Regions from separate parts of the Streptomyces sp. CB09001 genome, predicted to be linked through region 4. Evidence: riboswitches for the same ligand, from Rfam matches in the RefSeq annotation. Region 4 holds a riboswitch; each other region holds the start of a gene.
What was found. A riboswitch is a leader RNA that binds a small molecule or an ion and turns the genes downstream of it on or off. The one in region 4 is predicted to bind cyclic di-AMP.

Region 1 (5,254 bases), 1.6 Mb from region 4:
TCGCGAGCGACCCCTATCCTGCCTACGCCTGGCTGCGCGAGCACGCCCCCGTGCACCGCACCCGGCTGCCCAGCGGAGTGGAGGCATGGCTGGTCACCCGGTACGCCGACGCGAAACAGGCCCTCGCCGACCCGCGGCTGTCCAAGAACCCGGCGCACCACGCCGAGCCCGCGCACGCCAAGGGCAAGACCGGCATTCCGGGGGAGCGGAAGGCCGAGCTGATGACCCATCTGCTCAACATCGACCCGCCCGACCACACCAGGCTGCGACGGCTGGTCAGCAAGGCGTTCACGCCCCGCCGCGTGGCCGAGTTCGCGCCCCGGGTGCAGGAGCTGGCCGACCTCCTCATCGACCGCTTCGCCGCCACCGGCTCCGCCGACCTGATCCACGAGTTCGCCTTCCCGCTGCCCATCTACGCCATCTGCGACCTGCTCGGCGTCCCCCGCGAGGACCAGGACGAGTTCCGGGACTGGGCGGGCATGATGATCCGTCACCAAGGAGGCCCGCGGGGCGGCGTCGCCCGGTCGGTGAAGAAGATGCGCGGCTACCTCGCCGATCTCATCCACCGCAAGCGCGCCGCACTGCCGCCCGAGCCCGCGCCCGGCGAGGACCTCATCTCCGGCCTGATCCGCGCCTCCGACCACGGCGAGCACCTCACCGAGAACGAGGCCGCGGCCATGGCCTTCATCCTGCTCTTCGCAGGTTTCGAGACCACGGTCAACCTCGTGGGCAACGGCGCGTACGCCCTGCTCACCCACCCCGGGCAGCGGGAGCGGCTGCAGGCGTCCCTGGCCGCCGGGGAGCGCGGCCTGCTGGAGACCGGCGTCGAGGAACTCCTGCGCTACGACGGCCCGGTGGAGCTGGCCACCTGGCGCTTCGCCACCCGGCCGCTGACCATCGGCGGACAGGACGTCGCGGCCGGCGACCCCGTCCTCGTCGTCCTCGCCGCCGCCGACCGGGACCCGGAGCGGTTCACCGACCCGGACACCCTGGACCTGGCCCGCCGCGACAGCCAGCACCTCGGGTACGGCCACGGCATCCACTACTGCCTCGGCGCCCCGCTCGCCCGGCTGGAGGGGCAGACGGCGCTGGCCACCCTGCTCACCCGGCTGCCGGACCTCCGCCTCGCCGCGGACCCGGCCGAACTCCGGTGGCGCGGCGGCCTCATCATGCGAGGTCTGCGCACTTTGCCGGTCTCGTTCACACCGCTCGCGTCATCGGCGGGCAACGGTCCGTCGCCGACGCAAAAGTGACACGCGCTCAACTCTGTGATCTTCACGTGATCTGCGCGGCATGAACTTGTGACAAGTGATGATCTCCCTATACGTTCACGGATCAGCGTGGTGTCGAGCGTCATCCGCCGCGCGGTCCCCGTCGTCTCGTGAAAGGTCGTCGCATGCTCTCCGGGAACGGTCGTCACCGCCGCCCCCGCCAGGCACCCGCACTGGTCGTCGCCGCCGGAGTGACCGGCTCCGCCATCGCGATCCCGCTGCTCGGTGCCACCGGCGCCCACGCGGCCGACTCCGCGAACTGGGACCAGGTCGCCGAGTGCGAGACCGGTGGTGCCTGGAGCCAGAACAGCGGCAACGGGTACTACGGCGGCCTGCAGCTGTCCCAGGACGCCTGGGAGCGGTACGGCGGGCTGGACTACGCCCCCAGCGCCGACCAGGCCAGTCGCTCCCAGCAGATACGAATCGCCGAGAAGATACACGCGGACCAGGGCATCGCCGCCTGGCCGACCTGCGGTCTGCTGGCCGGACTGGGCAGCGACTCCGGGGTCACGGGCGGCGGCTCCGGCTCCGGCACGGCCGGTGACGGGGCGTCGGAGGGTTCGGACACCTCGGGGGAGCAGGACACCACCAAGTCGTCCGAAACACCCGCGACCACCGAAACACCCGAGTCGCCCCAGTCATCCGAGTCGTCCGGCTCGAGCGGTTCGTCCGGCACGGCCGAGACGCCGGAGTCGACGTCCGGAGCATCCTCTTCGTCCCCTTCGCCCTCTTCTTCGCCGTCGTCTGACGCTCCGTCCGATGAGGCGGACCAATCCGCCAAGCCGGACACTTCGTCCGAATCCGACCCCTCCGTCAGTGCCGAATCGCAGGGCACCGAGGGCTCGTCCGGCTCCGGCAAGCACCGGGGCGGCACCGCGGACGAGGGTGCGGCGGGGGAGGGGCGTACGGACCCGACGACGGGCCGGCACGCCTCGCGCGACGGTGGCGAGCGGGAGGCCGGGGACGGCCGTTACGTCGTCCGCACCGGCGACAGTCTCTGGGCCATCGCCGACTCCCTTGAGGTCGACGGCGGGTGGCGCACGCTCTACGCCGACAACGCGACCGTCGTCGGTGCCGACCCGGACCACATCCTGCCCGGTCAGACGCTCACGGTCACGGGCGAATCGGGCGAAAAGTAGGGGGAGTTCACGTCACGGTTAGAGACCGTATGTCCCTTTTGGATCTCGTGAGAGATAGGTCTCAGAAGCCGTGATCGTCTTTGAAAATCCGCGGAGCGCGTGTCTACGGTCATGACCGCTCGCCACCGCGGGCCCCGACAGCCGCAACGCCGAATCCTGCCAGCGGCCGTACGGGAACAGTCGTCGCGTCAAGCGCCGCAGGCAGGAGCGGGGGACCCAAGGTAAGTGCCGCACCGGGCAGTTGAGCCGGAGCGGCTAGGGGTGAAGCCGAGTTCCGGGAGGAACCCGGCCGGGCAACTCAACCGGCCCGAACCCGACAGCTCACCTCGCAGGCGTCGGTGAGGGGATCAACCATGCTGTTTTCCGGCAAGGGCAAGCACCGTCGCCCGTCCAAGGCCACCCGTGTCATCGCCGTCGCCGGCGTCACCGGTGCCGCCGTCGCCGCCCCGCTGATGGCGGCCGGCAACGCCTCCGCCGCCACCGCGTCCGAGTGGGACGCCGTCGCCCAGTGCGAGTCCGGCGGCAACTGGTCCATCAACACCGGCAACGGTTACTACGGCGGTCTGCAGTTCTCCGCCTCCACCTGGGCCGCCTACGGTGGTACGCAGTACGCCTCCTCCGCCGACCAGGCGAGCAAGTCCCAGCAGATCGAGATCGCCGAGAAGGTGCTCGCGGGCCAGGGCAAGGGTGCCTGGCCGGTCTGCGGCACCGGCCTGTCGGGCGCCGCCTACACCGGTGGCGGCTCCCAGGACAGCGGCTCCGGCAGCTCCGAGGGCTCGCAGAGCCAGAGCAGCGGCTCCACCACCGAGCGCTCCACCGAGCAGAAGGCCTCCCGCTCCTCCGAGCGCCCGGCCGCCGAGCCGAAGGCCGAGAAGCCCGCCAAGAAGACCGTCACCACCCCGACCGGCAAGAAGGTCGAGAAGGGCGACGGCGAGTACAAGGTCGTCAAGGGCGACACCCTCAGCTCGATCGCCGAGGAGCACGACGTCAAGGGCGGCTGGGCGAAGCTCTTCAAGCTGAACGACGACATCGTCGACGACGCCGACCTGATCTACCCGGGCCAGCAGCTGCACCTGAAGTAAGCGGCGGCGGCCTCCGCGACTCCCGCCCCGGTGCGTGTTCCCCCGTACGCACCGGGGCGGGACTTTTCATGTTCCGCCTTTGTTCCGTTCGGAAACAATTTACTCTCGGTTCTGTCCAGCGGGTGGGCGATCGGCTGGCCGATCGCCCGGAGCCGGTTAGGCTCGGTCCCGCAGAGCCGTCGCGGTCCCGCGGGACCGCGGCACACCGAAGCGTCACAGTGAAGCGTCACATTGAAGAAGGAGATGCTCGTGCCGTCCATCGACGTCGTCGTAGCCCGGGAAATCCTGGACTCCCGAGGCAACCCCACGGTCGAGGTCGAGGTCGGCCTCGACGACGGCAGCACGGGTCGTGCCGCCGTTCCGTCCGGCGCCTCCACCGGTGCCTTCGAGGCCATCGAACTGCGTGACGGCGACCCGAGCCGTTACCTCGGCAAGGGCGTCGAGAAGGCCGTGCTGGCCGTCATCGAGCAGATCGGCCCGGAGCTGGTCGGCTACGACGCCACCGAGCAGCGCCTGATCGACCAGGCCATGTTCGACCTGGACGCCACCGACAACAAGGGCTCGCTCGGCGCCAACGCCATCCTCGGCGTCTCCCTCGCCGTCGCCCACGCCGCCTCCGAGGCCAGCGACCTGCCGCTCTTCCGCTACCTGGGCGGCCCCAACGCGCACCTGCTGCCGGTGCCGATGATGAACATCCTGAACGGCGGCTCGCACGCCGACTCCAACGTGGACATCCAGGAGTTCATGATCGCCCCGATCGGCGCGGAGTCCTTCTCCGAGGCCCTGCGCTGGGGCGCCGAGGTCTACCACACCCTCAAGAAGGTCCTGAAGAACAAGGGCCTGGCCACCGGCCTCGGCGACGAGGGCGGCTTCGCCCCGAACCTCGGCTCCAACCGCGAGGCCCTCGACCTCATCCTCGAGGCGATCAAGGAGGCCGGCTACACCCCCGGCGAGCAGATCGCCCTCGCGCTCGACGTCGCCGCGTCCGAGTTCTACAAGGACGGCTCCTACTCCTTCGAGGGCAAGGAGCGCACCGCCGCCGAGATGACCGAGTACTACGCCGAGCTGGTCGAGGCGTACCCGCTGGTCTCCATCGAGGACCCGCTGTTCGAGGACGACTGGGACGGCTGGAACACCATCACCGCCAAGCTCGGCGACAAGGTCCAGCTGGTCGGTGACGACCTGTTCGTCACCAACCCGGAGCGCCTGGCCCGCGGCATCGAGGAGAACTCGGCCAACGCCCTGCTGGTCAAGGTCAACCAGATCGGTTCGCTGACCGAGACCCTGGACGCCGTCGAGCTGGCCCAGCGCAACGGCTTCAAGTGCATGATGTCCCACCGCTCCGGCGAGACCGAGGACGTCACCATCGCCGACCTGGCCGTCGCCACCAACTGCGGCCAGATCAAGACCGGCGCCCCGGCCCGCTCCGAGCGCGTCGCCAAGTACAACCAGCTGCTGCGCATCGAGGAGATCCTCGACGACGCCGCGGTGTACGCCGGCCGCAGCGCGTTCCCCCGGTTCCGCTCTGCGAACCAGTAGGCCCAGTAAGGGCTGACCGCCCGGTAGAAGGCAGCGTCGTACGTACGTCCCCGTATCCGGTCCCGTACCGTGTGCGGGGACGTACGCGCGTGCACGGGAGGCGGAGACCAGATGGCCGTGAAGGACCGGGACCGTTTCTCCACCGCGACCAGGATCCGGATCATCGGGGAACAGACCGCGGCCCGGGTCTACCGTTCGCAGACCAGGCGCCAGGCCCGGCGCT
Region 2 (5,254 bases), 3.7 Mb from region 4:
TAAGGGGCCGTCCGCGGCCAAGGAGACTTTGCACAACACTGACAGATCGACGTGTGGGTATTGCCACACCTCGCGGGGGTGGCCGGACCGCTAATGTCTGTTCACTGCCTACAAAACACCGGAGGGCCGCCTCATGGCGTTCGGCTGGATCGACGAGCAGGACCGGGCGCGCCGCGAGGCCGGACTCGTGCGGGTTCTGCGCCCCCGCCCGGCGGCGTCGGCGCTGCTGGACCTGGCGAGCAACGACTACCTGGGCCTCGCCCGGCACCCGGAGGTCGTCGAAGGGGCGGCCTCGGCCGCGCGGACCTGGGGCGGCGGCGCGACCGGCTCCCGGCTGGTGACCGGCACCACCGCACTGCACGCCGAACTCGAGCGCGAACTCGCCGAGCTCTGCGGTTTCGAGGCCGCGCTCGTCTTCTCCTCCGGTTACGCGGCCAACCTCGCCGCGGTCACCGCGCTGGCACCGCACGGCAGCCTCGTCGTCTCCGACGCGGGCAACCACGCCTCGCTGATCGACGGTTGCCGGCTCGCCCGCGGCACCACGCAGGTCGTGGGGCACGCCGACCCGGACGCCGTGCGCAAGGCGCTGGCGACGCACGAGGGGCCCGCGGTGGCCGTCTCCGACACGGTCTTCTCGGTCGACGGCGACGCCGCGCCCCTGAGCGCGCTCGCCGAAGCGTGCCGGGAACACGGCGCCGGACTGGTCGTCGACGACGCCCACGGTCTCGGCGTCCTCGGTGAGGGAGGCCGGGGTGCCCCGCAGGGGGCGGGACTGGCGGGCCGTGACGACGTCGTCGTGACCGTCACGCTGTCCAAGTCGCTCGGCGCCCAGGGCGGCGCCGTGCTGGGCCCCGCCCGGGTCGTCGACCACCTGGTCAACGCGGCCCGCACGTTCATCTTCGACACCGGGCTCGCCCCCGCCGCCGCGGGGGCGGCCCTCGCGGCGCTCAGACTGCTCGGCCGCGAGCCGGGACGGGCGGCGCGGGCCAGAGCCGTCGCCGCCGAACTGCACGCACGCCTGACCGCCGCGGGTCTGGACGCGGTACGTCCGGACGCCGCGGTCGTCTCGGTGCGCGCACCCTCCCCGGAGGAGGCCGTGCGGTGGGCGGCCGACTGCCGGGCGGCCGGCCTGTCCGTGGGCTGCTTCCGCCCTCCTTCCGTGCCCGACGGCATCTCACGGCTCAGGCTGACCGCTCGCGGGGACCTCTCCGGGGAACAGATCGAGCGCGCTGTACGGGTGATCGGCGAAACGCGGCCATGAGTCGGCGGGACACGGCCGTGCGTCGTCCGGTGTCCGGCGCGGTCAGCCGCGGCCGACGCCGGCGGTGAACGCCGTCCAGCTCCCGGGGGAGAAGAGCAGGGCGGGTCCGGCCGGGTTCTTGGAGTCGCGCACGGCGAGCAGTCCGGCGCGGGGGCCGGCCGACGGGCGGGCGGTCTCCACGCAGTTGTTCGCTCCGGTGCTGTAGCTGCTGCGCAGCCACCGCACACCGGTCATATCGGTGCTGACAGGGATGTTCCGGGGATCTTCGGACATGGAGCCTGACATGGTGCCTCCTTACGCGCCTGCCGCGGTCGCGGCGATGAAGTCCAACGAGTCCTCGGGCGAAAGGGCATGGATCAGAAGGGCGTTGAAGGCCTCGGTATAGGCCTCTAGGTCTTCTTTCCGTTCGAGGTGCAGGCTACTCGTCAAGTGGTCGAGAACAACCACGTCCAGATCAGAAGTGCTCGAAAAGGAGAAGATTACGAAAGGGCCGGTGACACCGATGTGCGCCCCGGCGGCAAACGGCAGAACCTGGAGCCGGACATGGGGGAGCTGCGCCGCCTCGACCAGTCTGGCCAGTTGACGGGCCATCACCCCGGGCCCGCCCACCTCCCGGCGCAGCACCGCCTCGTCCAGGACCGCGCTCAGCTCCAGCGGCGGCTCGCCCCGCAGCACGTCCTGCCGGGCCAGCCGGACCTCCACCAGCGTGTCCAGCCGTTCCGCCGGCATCCCGTCCACGGCGGCCCGCGTCACCGCGCGGGCGTACTCCGGCGTCTGGAGCAGGCCGGGCACCACCGTGGTCTCCAGCGTGCGCATCGCGCTGGCCTGCGACTCCAGGCTGATGAAGTCGCGGTACGTCGGGGGCAGCACCCCGCGGTAGGCGTGCCACCAGTGGTGGCGCCCCCCGGCGTCCTCGGACCGCGCCAGCATCACCAGCAGCCCCCGCAGCTGCTCGTCGGCCACGCCGTAGACGTCCAGCAGTAACCGCACGTCGGCCGGTTTGGCCCCGCTCGTCCCGGTCTCGATCCGGCTGACCTTCGACTGGTGCCAGCCCACGAGCCGGGCCGCCTCGCCGCTGGTGATGCCCGCCGACGTGCGCAGGGCGCGCAGTTCCGCGCCCAGCTTGCGGCGGCGCACCACGGGACCGTGCTGCATGGGACAACTCCCTTACTCCTTATGAGCCGCCCAAATACGCTCTGCCGTCGCAGAGTTCACCGCTTCGAGCGACAGATATATGCATATCTTGGTGGATCGCCGCCCTTCATGGGCCTGGTGATGGCAGTCTGGCGGTGAAGCACCAGTCCGGGACCGTACTCGAACCATCCGCTCCGTGTCGGGCCTGCGGTCCCGTGAGAAAGGGACGACGTCGCCATGGCAGACCATCTGGAAGCATCCGTCACTCTGCCGAGCGATCCCGCCTCGGTGGCCGCCGCGCGGACCTACGTGGTCGGCACCCTGGCGGAGTGGGGCTTGCCGGGCGACGCCGATCTGGCGGACACGGTGCGGCTCATCGTCTCCGAACTGGCGACCAACGCGGTCCAGCACACGTTCGGGCAGTCGCCCACCTTCACGGTGGACCTCGTTCTCGACCGCGACGAGCGGCTGCGTCTCGGTGTCACCGACAGCCACCCGCGCTTCCCCAAGCGTCTGCCCGCCGCCGTCCAGCAGGACAACGGGCGGGGCATGGTGATCATTCGCTGGCTGACCGCCGAGTGCGGCGGCAGGCTGAGGGTCAGGCCCACCCGCGAGGGCGGCAAGACCGTCTCCATCGAACTGCCCTGGGCGCCCCCGGGCGGACCGGCCGCGCCCGCGGGGGTGACGGCGGGACAGAACGCCACCACCCCCGCGGGCGGGCTACTTGACCCGGCCGTACCAGACGCTTGACGTCCAGATCCTCTCCAGGCGCACCACGGCGCCGGTCTTCGGCGCGTGCCAGATCCTGCCCTTCCCGGCGTAGATGCCGACGTGGTAGACGCTGCTGCCGGAGTGGAAGAACACGAGGTCTCCGGCCTTGCGGTTCCGCACGGAGACACGGCTGGTCCTGTTGTACTGCTGGGCCGCGGTGCGGGGCAGCTTCTTGCCGGCCTTCTTGAACGAGTACAGGGTCAGGCCGGAACAGTCGAACCGGTGAGGACCCGTGGCACCCCAGCGGTACGGGGCGCCCTTCTTGGAGGCCGCGATCTTGAGGGCTTTCGTCGCATGGCTCGCCGCGGCCGCCTCGGAGGCGACACCGGGGACCACGACGGAGCCGCCCACGGCGGCGAGGGTGAGAGCCGAGGCCGTACCGGCACGGGCCATCAGCGACGGGACACGATTGAGCGCGGACATGCGCAACCCTTCGTCAGCCGCCTGTGAAGGATGACCTGTCGGATTCGGGCTGGCGAAGTTGCCCGGCCGCGGTGTGCGGCTTCACCCCAAGGACCGCTGAGCCCGGCGCCTCCCGCGGAGGCGGCCGTGCCGGCGACCCGTCGTGCTCGGGTCCTCCACTCCTGCCGATCCACTTCCCTTGCGACCGGTCGTCCGGACGGCGGCAGGACTCGGCGTCCGCCCGGACCGCCCCGCCGCTGCGGCGGGGGCTTGTCGTCAGTCACGGATCTTGTCCCGTCCTGAAGGGAATTCCCAACGGAACGTGCCCTTTGTGTTGTTACGTGCCACTCGCCCGTTCGGGTCGACGCCTCCTGTTCGAAGTGCCGCCGCGAGCGGTGACGGCCCCGGGACCAGCGGCGCAGTGGTGTGCGGCACGGGCGGAGCGCACGGGTGCCGCAACTTCGACCGGTCGCGAATCGGAGGTGTTCCTACGCCGAAAGGGGGTACGTCGTTTGGTCCGTTTCGTCCCGGTCCGGATGCGTCCGGATGTGATGGGTCCGGATGTGATGGGTCCGGATGTGATGGGTCCGGATGTGATGGGTCCGGATGTGATGGGTCTGGATGTGATGGGTCTGGATGTGACGGGTCTGGGTTCGAGGTGCTCAACTCTCGGAAGCGGGCGGGAGGCCGAGCCGCGCCGTCCGCCGCTCGCCGTCGAGTACGCGCAGCGCCCGGGCCAGGGTGGCGGCGTGCACCTCCGTCTCGCCCCGCCGGTGCATCAGCGCCAGCGCGTCACGCAGCGCCGCCGCCTTGCCGACCAGTGCCTGGGCGGCCCGCAGCCCGCGGTAGGTGTCGCCGTCCCGCCCCGGGTTGATGCGTCCGAGCAGGTCGACGACGTCCAGATAGCGATCGATGACCTCGGCCTCGGCCCGGGTCAGGGCGGGCAGCGGCGGCAACTCGGGTGGCAGCACGGGCGGATCACCTGGCGCCGGACGGGGCGGGCGGGGTCCTGCGGCCCGGCACGATCCGGTCCACCAGCCCGTACTCCAGCGCCTGTCGGGCGTCCAGGACCGTGTCCCGTTCGATGTCCGCGGTCACCTGCTCGGGAGTGCGGCCGGTGTGCCGTACGAGGATCTCCTCCAGGCGGGCGCGGACGCGGACCAGTTCCTCCGCGTGGACGGCCAGGTCGCTCGCCTGCCCCCGCACCGGTTCGGTGAGCGCCGGCTGGTGGAGCACCACCCGGGCGCCCGGCAGGACGGCGCGCTTGCCGGGCGTGCCCGCCGCCAGCAGCACCGCGGCGGACGAACCGGCCTGCCCGAGGCAGGTCGTGGCTACGTCGCAGGCGACGTAGCGCATCGTGTCGTAGATCGCGGTCATGGCGGTGAAGGAGCCGCCGGGCGAGTTGACGTACAGCTCGATGTCCCGGTCCGCTGCCTGGTGCTCCAGGTACATGAACTGCGCCATCACGTCGTTCGCGGTGGTCTCGTCGATCGGTGTCCCGAGGAAGACGATCCGCTCCTGGAGCAGCTTGGAGTACGGGTCCGTCGTCCGGGCTCCGGTACTCGCGTGCTCGGTGAACTCCGGCAGGACATGGCGGGCGGACGGCCGGGTCATGACGAACCCCTCCTCGTGGCAGAACCGACTTCGACTGCGCTGTCTCTGTAAAAAATGTACAGGATGTACGCT
Region 3 (5,254 bases), 500 kb from region 4:
CGGCGGGGCGTGCGGCGGCTCATGGTGGAAGGGGGCGGGACCGTCCACACCCAGTTGCTCCAGCAGGAACTCGCCGACGAGCTGCAGCTCGTTCTCGCGCCGCTGCTGGTCGGGGACCCGGCCGCACCCCGGCTGTTCGGGCCCGGTGCCTACCAGGGCGGGCGGCTGCGGCTGATCGGGACGCGGCGGATCGAGGACGTGGTGCTGATGCGGTACCTGCCGACCGCACCCGGCACCGGTGACCGCGTCGCCGCCGCCGACCGGCACTGGCTGCGGCTCGCCTGCGAGCTGGCCGAGCTGTGTCCGCCGTCGGACACCGCGTTCAGCGTGGGGGCGGTCGTCGTCGCCGCCGACGGGAGCGAGCTGGCACGGGGATACTCGCGGGAGGGCGGTGATCCGGTCGTGCACGCCGAGGAGGCCGCGCTCGCCAAGGTGGACCCGGAAGACCCGCGGCTCGCCCGCGCCACCGTCTACAGCAGCCTGGAGCCCTGTGCCCGCCGGGCCTCCCGGCCCGCCCCGTGCGCCCGGCTGATCCTCGACGCGGGGGTGCGCCGGGTCGTCACGGCCTGGCGGGAGCCGGACACCTTCGTGGCGGGAGCGGACGGCAGCGGGGTGCTCACCGCCGCGGGTGCCGCCGTCGTCGTACTGGCCGAGTACGCGCAGCGGGCGAAGGCACCCAACCGTCACCTGGAGGGGTAGGGAGAGCGGGGCGCGGAGATACCGATGTGCATTCCGCCCCCGGGATGACGTACAGTGGTGAACACAACGACGCGGGGTGGAGCAGCTCGGTAGCTCGCTGGGCTCATAACCCAGAGGTCGCAGGTTCAAATCCTGTCCCCGCTACTGAAGGCCGAGGGCCGGAATCCGAAAGGGTTCCGGCCCTCGGTGCGTTTCCGCAGGTGCCCCGTGTCATCCGGTCGGCCCCTCACCGCTCGCCGCCCGTCCCCGCCCCCGGAACCCTGGAGTGCGGGACGGCAAGCGGCGCGGACGCGCGGGGCGGCGGGAGACGAGTGGTGCGGCCAGGTGACGTGGACGACGAGGGAGCGGCCGCCAGAGCCGGTGGCCGGCTCCCCGGCGATCCCGTACCCGACCCGGGTCTCGGGCTCGGCGACGAGGCGCTGCCCGTGCCGCCCTCCGGGCCACCGCCAGCCCGGCGGACCGGGTACGGGCGGGCCTTCGTGCACGCGCTCCCCGTGCTGCTGATCGTCGTCGCCATCCTGTACGACATCTTCACCCCGAGATACTTCACCGCCGGGCCCCTCTACACGGCCGCGCCCCTGATCGCCGCCCCGCTCTACTCGCGGCGCGGCACGGCGCTCACCGGCGTCGCCGTGGTCGCCGCGGTCATCGGGCTGCAGCTCGGCAAGGGCGTCATCCACTACGTCGACTCCCTCACCGAGCTGATCACCATCGCCACGGTCGCCGTACTCGCCGTCCTCGTGAACGGCATGGTCCGCCGCAGCAGCGAGCGCCTCGTCTCCGTCCGTGAGATCGCCGAGGCCGCCCAGCGCGCCGTCCTGCCCGAACCCGCCGAGCGGATCGCGGGCTTCGAGATCGCCGTCTGCTACGAGGCCGCGCAGGCCGACGCCTTCATCGGCGGCGACCTGTACGCGGTGCAGGACAGCGCCCGCGGCGTCCGGCTCATCGTCGGGGACGTGCGCGGCAAGGGCATGGGTGCGGTGGCCGCCGTCGCCGTCGTGATCGGCGCGTTCCGGGAGGCGGCCGAGCAGGAGGCGACGCTGGAGGCGGTGGCACAGCGCCTGGAGCGGGCGCTGGCGCGCGAGGGCACCCGACGCGACGGACTGGACGCCTTCGAGGGCTTCACCACCGCCGTCCTCGCCGAACTCCCGCACGGCGGCGGCACCGTCCGCATCGTCAACCGCGGCCATCCGCCGCCCCTGCTGCTCTACGGCGACGGCACCCTCGGCCCGCTGCCCGCCCACGAGTCGGCGCTGCCGCTCGGCATGGGCGAGCTGGGAGTGTGGCCCGACCGGGCGGAGGAGGCCCCCTTCCCCGGCGGGGCCACACTGCTGCTCTACACCGACGGGCTGACCGAAGCCCGGGACGCGAAGGGCGAGTTCTACGATCCGCAGGCGCGGCTGACCGGCCGCGTCTTCCCGCATCCGGCGACCCTGCTCGCCACCCTCGCCGAGGACGTGCGCCGGCACTCCGGGGGCGGCATGGCGGACGACATGGCACTGCTCGCCGTCCGGCGCCCCCGGCGCGGTGATCATGATCATTGTCACGAGCCGTGACAGCGCGACCCCCCTCCGCATAACAACTGATACACCGTCAGAAGAAACTGGCGCGAGAGGGAATACCGAGGCCGGGTCAACTCGCCCGGTTTTCACCGGTCGTGAGGCGTACGTCCCGGCCGTATTCGGTAATGATCAAGAGGAACGGCTTGGAATCGGAGCCTCGCGTCTATTAACGTTCGATAACGCAGCGCGGTCGTCCCAGCCGTCACAGAAGGCGGCTCCGTGCGCACGCGCCGAATCCCGCAAGGGAACCGGGGAACCACCACATTGGGGTGAATCGGGCGTATGCCGCCGTGGAAAACGGTCGGCAGACACCCGTAGGAGACCTTCCTGCTCCGAACCCGTCAGCTAACCCGGTAGGCGAAAGGAAGGAAAGGAGTACGCCCACGTGGCGTCCAACCGGCCTGCCCCCGAGGCCCCGTCCGCGCCCAGTGGGCACGGCACCGACACCTTCGGCTACGACGGCTACCGCACCGAAGAGGGCCCCTGGGAGGAGTGGAATCCCACCGCGGAATCCATCCGCCCCGTACGCGGCCGGCACCGCGTGGCCAAGCAGCGCGGCGGACTCGCCCGCAGCTCCACCGTCCTCGGCGTCGGTGTCATAGCCGCCGTCGGAGCGGGCGGCATGGCCAGCGCGCAGACCGGCAAGCCGCCGGTGTCCATCTCCATGCCGGACCTGCCGAACGTCGGCTCGCTCCTCCCCGGCGACGACGAGAAGTCGGAGCCCGAGGGTTCCGCCACCCCGCTCAGCGGCATCACCCAGGCCGTCGCCGCCGACAGCGCGGAGAAGACCGGCACCACCGGCGCTGGTGAGTCGCTGCGGGCCCGGATCATGGCGCAGGCCGAGCAGCAGCAGGCGCAGGTCGAGACCAAGGCCGCCGCCGAAGCCGCCGCCGCGGCCGAGAAGAAGGCCGCGGAAGCCGCCGCCAAGGCGGAGAAGGAGGCCGAGGAGAAGGCCGCCGCCGCCAAGAAGAAGGCGGAGGAGGAGGCCGCGAAGAAGGCCGAGGCCGAGCGGCTCGCGAAGCTGGCCAAGCAGTTCACGCTGCCGACCTCCTCGTACACGATCTCCTCCACGTTCAACCAGGCCGGCTCCCTCTGGTCCTCCGGCCACCACACCGGCCTCGACTTCGCCGCCCCCACGGGCACGCTGCTCAAGGCGGTGCACAGCGGCACCATCACGTCGGCCGGCTGGGACGGGTCGTACGGCTACAAGACGGTGCTCACCCTCGACGACGGCACCGAGCTCTGGTACGCGCACCAGTCCTCCATCAACGTCAGCGTCGGCCAGCAGGTCACCACCGGCGACGTCATCGGCCGTGTCGGCGCCACCGGCAACGTCACCGGCGCCCACCTCCACCTCGAGGTGCACACCGACGGCGGCACCGGCATCGATCCGATGGCCTGGCTGCAGAGCAAGGGCCTCACCCCCTGAGCCACCCCGCCCACGACGCGCCCCGCCGATCCCCGGCGGTCCTGACGGCGACCCCCCGACGTCAGGGCTGCCGGTTTGCGGGGATTTTGCGTGCCTGCCGGAATCGCCCGCTCCGGCGCGGTCGTTGAGTCCCTACATGACTTCTCTGCGCAAGCTCGGCTCCTCCGACCTCGAGGTCTTCCCCCTGGCCCTGGGCGGCAACGTCTTCGGCTGGACCGCCGACCGAGACCGGTCCTTCGCCGTCCTGGACGCCTACACGGCGGCCGGCGGCAACTTCGTCGACACCGCCGACTCCTACTCGGCGTGGGTCGACGGCAACAGCGGCGGTGAGTCCGAGACCGTCCTGGGCGAGTGGTTCGCGGCCCGCGGCAACCGTGACGACGTCGTCCTCGCCACCAAGGTCAGCCAGCACCCCGAGTACCCGGGCCTGTCCGCCGCGAACATCAGGGCCGCGGCCGACGCCTCGCTGCGCCGCCTGGGCACCGACCACATCGACCTGTACTACACCCACTTCGACAAGCCCGAGGTGCCGGTCGAGGAGATCGTCGGCGCGCTCGACGAACTGGTGAAGGCCGGCAAGGTGCGGCACATCGCCGCCTCCAACATCTCCGCCGAGCGGCTCGCCGCGTCCCTGGAGTTCTCCGACCGCGAGGGCCTCGCCCGGTACGTCGCCCTCCAGCCGCACTACAACCTGGTCTCCCGCGACACGTACGAGGGCGAGCTGCGCGACCTCGCCGAGCGGGCGGGGCTCGCCGCCGTGCCGTACTACGCCCTCGCGGCCGGCTTCCTCACCGGCAAGTACCGGCCCGGCACGGAGGTGGACAGCCCGCGGGCGGGCGGTGCGGCCAAGCACCTTAAGACCGAGCGGGGCCGCCGGGTGCTGGCCGCCCTGGACGAGATCGCCGAGGCCCACGACGCCCCCGTCGCCACGGTCGCCCTCGCCTGGCTGGCCGCCCGGCCGACGGTGGCGGCGCCGATCGCGTCCGCGCGCACGGTGGAGCAGCTGCCGGCGCTGCTGGGCGTGGCCGAGCTGAGCCTGACGGAGGACGAGGTCGGCCGGCTGACCCGGGCGTCCGCCTGAGCGGACGGTCCTCGCGTCGCGGACCTACGGGCGGTGGGGGCCGGGTGGCGCGTACGGGGTGTACGGCGGCGCATACGGGGTGTGTGGCGGCGCGTACGGGTTGTGCGGGGCCTGCGGTCCGAGCGGCCCGTAGAGGGCGTGGGGGGCGTACGGGGCCTGCGGGGCGTAGGGAGTGGGCGCGGTCCGGAGGCCGTACGCGCCGTGCGTCCCGCCGTACGGATACGCCCACGGCGGCACCGGCTGCGGCACGGGCGGCGGCGGTGCCGTGGCCCGGGCCGCGTGGTCCAGGGCCGGGCGGGCGAGGTCCCGCAGGTGCCACAGGGCGTCCAGCAGTGCCCGCTCCCGTACGGCGAAGTCGGCGCCCGCCCGGCCCCGGCGGCCCCGCTGCCGCAGGAACGCCACCGAGGTCGCGCAGGCCTCGTACCGCGCCACCGCCCGCGCCCCTTCCTTCCCGGCGTGCCGGCGGGCGTACTGCCGGGCGAT
Region 4 (5,254 bases):
CGTACCGGCCTTGGGCGTACGCGGCTCGAATGTACCGGCCTGGGGCGTACGGGTCTCGAACGTACCGGGCTTGGACGTACGGGCCCCGCATCCCGCCCGGGCGTACCGTCAGACGCCTCGTCCGGCCCCCGGACCGACCACCCGCCCGGTCGCCTCTCCCAGCCCCACCCGGACACCGTCCGGGCCCGGGGCCCAGGCCGACAGGGTCACCACGTCGCCGTTCTCCAGGAACGTCCGCTTGCCGTCGGGCAGTTCCAGCGGGTCGCGGCCGTTCCAGGTCAGTTCGAGCAGCGACCCGCGCTCCCGCTCGGTCGGCCCGCTCACCGTGCCCGAGCCGTAGAGGTCGCCGGTGCGCAGCGAGGCGCCGTTGACCGTCATGTGGGCCAACTGCTGTGCGGCCGTCCAGTACATGGTGGAGAACGGCGGCTCGGAGACGACGTGGCCGTTGACGGCGACGGAGATCCGCAGGTCGTAGCCGCCGGGGTCGTCCTGATCGGGGTCCGTGTCGTCCAGGTAGGGCAGCAGTTCGTGCGTGCGCTCGGGCGGCGCCACCCGGGCCTCCTCCAGGGCGTCCAGCGGCGTGATCCACGCCGACACCGACGTGGTGAAGGACTTGCCGAGGAACGGGCCGAGGGGGACGTACTCCCAGGCCTGGACGTCCCGCGCGGACCAGTCGTTGAGCAGGCAGAGCCCGAAGACGTGCTCGCGGAAGTCGCCGAGCGCGACCGGACTGCCCAGTTCGGACGGCACTCCCACCACGAAGCCGACCTCCGCCTCGATGTCGAGGCGTACGGACGGGCCGAAGACGGGTGCGGCGTCGGCCGGGGCCTTGCGCTGCCCCGACGGGCGTACGACGTCCGTGCCCGAGACGACGACCGTGCCGGAGCGGCCGTGGTAGCCGATCGGGAGGTGCTTCCAGTTCGGGGTGAGGGAGTCGGCGGCGTCGGGGCGGAAGATCTGGCCGACGTTGCGGGCGTGGTTCTCGGAGGCGTAGAAGTCGACGTAGTCGGCGACCTCGAAGGGCAGGTGCAGGGTCACCGACGACAGTGGGTGGAAGAACGGCTGAAGGGCCTCGCGGTGGGAGGGGACCGTCACCCACGCCGTCAGTGCGCGCCGCACGTCCGACCACGCCGTGCGCCCGGCCGCCAGCAGCGGGTTGAGAGTGGGCCGCGCGAGGAGCGACCCGTACGGCGAGCCGAGCGCGTGGGCCGCCGCACCCGCGTCGAGGACGTGGTCGCCCAGCCGTACGCCCACCGTCCGGTCGACCGAGCCGGGGATCGAGAACACGCCGTACGGAAGGTTGTGCGGGCCGAAGGGGTCGCCCTCGGGGACATCGAAGGGGGGCATCGGGTGCTGCCTCGCTTTCGTGCTCGCCATGTGCGCCGTGCGCGCCGTGTGCGCCACGTGATCGGTGTGCGTCGCGTGACACGTGGTCGGGCCACACGTTACGGGTGACGTGCCGCTCTTGGGCAGTGCGGCCGGAGGCGGCGGCGCCCGGGACGCGGTCTTGGCGCAGTGGCGCGAACGGGGACACTCTGGGCGGTGCCGGAAGGTCTTGGGGAGGAGTTCTCGGGGGAGGGGCCTTCGACGGCAGGCGCGCCTCCCCGGTCAAGCCCCCCTGAACAAAAGGAAGTACCGCGGGAGGGTGGGCAGCGCCCCATCCCGATGCCAACCGGGGCACAGGCCCTGAATCGGCTTTAGCCGATGATGTGTCAGGATCCGGACATGATCGGGCGTCCTCGTGCAACCCCGTGCGGGTTCGAGCGCACTCGTTACGCCCTCGTTCGGAAGCGGTCACGGGTGAGTCCGGCGGGTGCGGTGTCCGTATTCTCTGATCATGGACCGCACCGCATACTCACTCGTCGCCACCGACCTGGACGGCACGCTGCTCCGAGGCGACGACACCGTCTCCGACCGGTCGCTGGCCGCGCTGGCGCGGGTCGCCGGTGCCGGTGCGCGGCACCTGGTGGTGACGGGACGGCCGGCACCCAGGGTGCGCCCCCTCCTCGACCGGCTCGGCTGCACGGGGCTCGCGGTGTGCGGACAGGGCGCGCAGGTGTACGACGCCGGCGCGCACCGGATGCTGTGGTCGGTCACCCTGGACCGGGAGCTGGCCGAGACCGCGCTCGGCAAGATCGAGGCCGAGGTGGGCCAGGTGCACGCCGCCGTGGACCAGGACGGCGTCGAGGGGCTGACGCTCATCGAGCCGGGCTACCTGATGCCCCACCCGACGCTGCCCGCGGTGCGCGTCGAGCGGCGTGAGCAGCTGTGGTCCACGCCGATCAGCAAGGTGCTGCTGCGCCACCCCGAGCTGACCGACGACGAACTGGCGGCGACGGCTCGCGCGGTGGTCGGTTCGCTCGCGACGGTCACCATGTCGGGGCCCGGCACGGTGGAGCTCCAGCCCTGCGGCATCACCAAGGCCACCGGCCTGGCGCTGGCCGCCGAGCACCTGGGTCTGGAGCGGCGGCGGACGATCGCCTTCGGGGACATGCCCAACGACATCCCCATGTTCCATTGGGCGGCCCACGGTGTCGCCATGGCCGGCGCCCACCCCGAACTCAAGGCGGTGGCCGACGAGGTCACCACGACGAACGAGGACGACGGCGTGGCCGTCGTCCTCGAGCGGATCTTCGGTACCTCTTGATGCGCTACCGCTTGGTGCGCTGCCGCGGCGGCGCGGCTCAGTACGCGCTGAAGACGTTGTCCATCGAGCCGTAGCGGTCGGCCGCGTAGTTGCAGGCGGCGGTGATGTTGGCGACCGGGTCGTACGGGTCCCAGGAGGTGCCCTCCACGTGGTACGCCTGGAAGGTCGGGTCGATCACCTGGAGCAGACCCTTGGACGGGGTGCCGTTGATGGCGTTGATGTCCCAGTTGTTGATGGCGAGCGGGTTGCCGGAGGACTCACGCATGATGTTGCGGTGAATGCCCTCGTAGGTCCCGGGGATGCCGTGCTGGGCCATGATGTCGAGCGACTCGCGGATCCAGCCGTCGAGGTTGTCCGGGTAGGCCGTGGCCGCCGTGGTGGCGGTCGTGGCGGCGGCCGGGGTGGCCGCGGAAGCGGTGGTGGCGCCGATGAGCGGCAGCGCGAGCACCGCGGCACCGGTGCCGGCGACGGCGAGCTTTCGGGCGAGGCGGCTGGTGCGGGCGTGACGGTTCTGACCGTTGGCAGACATGCGGTGTCCCTCTCCTTACGCCTACGAGGTGAGCTGTCGGGTTCGGGCGGGGAGGTGCCCGGCCGTGCCCTGACGGGTACGGCTTCACCCCGAGCCGCTCCGGTGGTGACCGGTGCGGCGACTTACCTGGGTCCCCCGCTCCTGCCTGCGAGTTTGTTGGGTGGATGACTGTGCGACGGGCGGTGGCAGGATTCGGCGTCCACCCGACAGGCCGGGAACGTATGCGAGAGCACATGTCCGGAACAAGTGCAGGAATCACCCAACATGCCTGTTGACCTTGGTCTGACGTCTTTGGGGCCCTTGATCCTTTGCTGTTGCCAATCCCCAACTGGCTTGCGGGGCAAAGGGAGGGCACAGGTTTCGGTGGGGTTGCCTGCGGGGCGCCCGGAGTGAGCCAACTCACTGGCTTCAACAAGCACGGCAAATAGGGCATTAACCCCAACTAGGAGCCAACCGGCCGCGGGTGGGGACGGCTTCGGGTGTCGAGCGGGGAGGGGAGGGAAGCGGGGAGGGGGAGGAGGTGGGGAAGGGGGCGGGAGAGGGGTGGGTGCGTCTGTCGGGTGACGTTCTCGAAGTGCGGGCCGTTGGGAGGAGTGATGGGATCTTCGGTGGCGGCTCCGGCCCGTTCGCCCTCCGGCTCCGGCTCGTCCCCTCTGGCGATATCAATCAAAATCTGCTCATATCACCTGATCAAAAACATACCGTTCATGATCCGATACCGACCAGCCTGTAACGGTGGGCGCTAGCGGTGATCGAAACGTGACCGGATACGCTGACTTGAGTGGTGGCAGCGACCTATCGACAAACCAGGTAATCGCCAGTAGACACCAGCAGACAGGAGACCCCTCGTGACCGTCGTCGGGCCGTTCGGGCTGAGCGTGCGGGACCAGGCTCTGGAAGCCGATGTCCAGGCCGGATTGGTTGCTGTCGAGGAAGGGTTGCTTGAGGCAACCAAAAGCGAGGTGCCGTTCATCACGGAGGCCGCCCAGCACCTGGTGCGGGCCGGCGGGAAACGGTTCCGGCCGCTGCTGGTGATGCTCTCGGCCCAGTTCGGAGACCCCTACGCCCCCGGGATCGTGCCCTCGGCCGTGGTCGTGGAGCTGACCCACCTCGCCACGCTGTACCACGACGACGTGATGGACGAGGCCGCCGTGCGGCGCGGGGTGTCCAGCGCGAACACCCGCTGGGGCAACTCGGTCGCGGTCCTCACCGGCGACTTCCTGTTCGCCCGAGCCTCCCAGATCCTCGCCGACCTCGGTCCCGAGGCGGTCCGCGTCCAGGCCCTCGCCTTCGAGCGGCTGGTCACCGGTCAGATCCTGGAGACGGCCGGCCCGCAGGACGGCCGCGACCCGGTCGACCACTACCTGGACGTGCTGGGCGGCAAGACGGGCTCCCTGGTGGCGGTCTCCTGCCGGTTCGGCGCGATGATGTCCGGCGCCGACGAGACGGTGGTGGACGTCCTCACCCAGTACGGCGAGCGGCTCGGCGTCGCCTTCCAGCTCGCGGACGACGTCCTGGACATCGCCTCCGACTCCGACGAGTCCGGCAAGACGCCCGGCACGGACCTGCGCGAGGGCATCCCCACCCTGCCCGTACTGCGGCTGCACGAGCGGGCGGCCCGGCTGGGGCTCGCCGAGGACATCGCGCTGTGCGAGCTGCTGGACTCCGACCTGAGCGACGACGCGCGGCACGCCGAGGCGCTGCGCCTGCTGCGCGCCCACCCCGCGCTGGAGCAGGCCCGCCGGGACACCGTCCGGTACGCCGAGGAGGCCCGGGCCGCGCTGGCCCCGCTGCGGGAGTGCGATGCGAAGGCCGCGCTGGTGGAGCTGTGCGACGCCGTGGTCCACCGGGCCGGCTGACCGCCCCCGGCGGTCCGTCGCCGCCTCCACGGCCAGTGGTCGGCCCCACGGTCCGTCGCTGTCTCCACGGCCAGTGGTCGGCCCCACGGTCCGTCGTCGGCCCCTACGGGCCGGAGGAGTCGGCACCCCTGCGTGTCATCCCGCAGGAGTAGGCGGAGTTGAGCCCGCGGTCTGACGCGTGTGCTCCGGCGATTTGGTCAGATGGACACCACGGAAAAA

Region 1: another riboswitch for cyclic di-AMP. It lies ahead of rpfA (resuscitation-promoting factor protein RpfA); the one in region 4 lies ahead of C4J65_RS20080 (transglycosylase SLT domain-containing protein).
Region 2: another riboswitch for cyclic di-AMP. It lies ahead of C4J65_RS02795 (C40 family peptidase); the one in region 4 lies ahead of C4J65_RS20080 (transglycosylase SLT domain-containing protein).
Region 3: another riboswitch for cyclic di-AMP. It lies ahead of C4J65_RS17660 (M23 family metallopeptidase); the one in region 4 lies ahead of C4J65_RS20080 (transglycosylase SLT domain-containing protein).

What each region holds. Positions count from the first base shown of each region.
Region 1 is NZ_CP026730.1:2,745,192-2,750,445, reverse strand. Features, by position in the region: gene C4J65_RS12685 (cytochrome P450) at 1-1,253, shown strand, start outside; gene C4J65_RS12680 (transglycosylase family protein) at 1,397-2,410, shown strand; cyclic di-AMP (ydaO/yuaA leader) riboswitch at 2,594-2,760, shown strand; gene rpfA (resuscitation-promoting factor protein RpfA) at 2,764-3,492, shown strand; gene eno (phosphopyruvate hydratase) at 3,742-5,031, shown strand; gene divIC (cell division protein DivIC) at 5,143-5,254, shown strand, end outside.
Region 2 is NZ_CP026730.1:568,154-573,407, reverse strand. Features, by position in the region: gene C4J65_RS02815 (8-amino-7-oxononanoate synthase) at 134-1,261, shown strand; gene C4J65_RS02810 (DUF397 domain-containing protein) at 1,304-1,534, opposite strand; gene C4J65_RS02805 (helix-turn-helix transcriptional regulator) at 1,556-2,416, opposite strand; gene C4J65_RS02800 (ATP-binding protein) at 2,633-3,145, shown strand; gene C4J65_RS02795 (C40 family peptidase) at 3,116-3,589, opposite strand; cyclic di-AMP (ydaO/yuaA leader) riboswitch at 3,625-3,688, opposite strand; gene C4J65_RS02785 (hypothetical protein) at 4,231-4,539, opposite strand; gene C4J65_RS02780 (ATP-dependent Clp protease proteolytic subunit) at 4,547-5,182, opposite strand.
Region 3 is NZ_CP026730.1:3,807,568-3,812,821, forward strand. Features, by position in the region: gene C4J65_RS17645 (dihydrofolate reductase family protein) at 1-699, shown strand, start outside; tRNA gene C4J65_RS17650 (tRNA-Met) at 770-843, shown strand; gene C4J65_RS17655 (PP2C family protein-serine/threonine phosphatase) at 1,029-2,255, shown strand; cyclic di-AMP (ydaO/yuaA leader) riboswitch at 2,480-2,635, shown strand; gene C4J65_RS17660 (M23 family metallopeptidase) at 2,647-3,690, shown strand; gene C4J65_RS17665 (aldo/keto reductase) at 3,827-4,771, shown strand; gene C4J65_RS17670 (PrsW family intramembrane metalloprotease) at 4,796-5,254, opposite strand, start outside.
Region 4 is NZ_CP026730.1:4,305,038-4,310,291, forward strand. Features, by position in the region: gene fahA (fumarylacetoacetase) at 109-1,347, opposite strand; gene C4J65_RS20075 (HAD family hydrolase) at 1,838-2,647, shown strand; gene C4J65_RS20080 (transglycosylase SLT domain-containing protein) at 2,685-3,176, opposite strand; cyclic di-AMP (ydaO/yuaA leader) riboswitch at 3,181-3,349, opposite strand; gene C4J65_RS20090 (polyprenyl synthetase family protein) at 4,025-5,035, shown strand.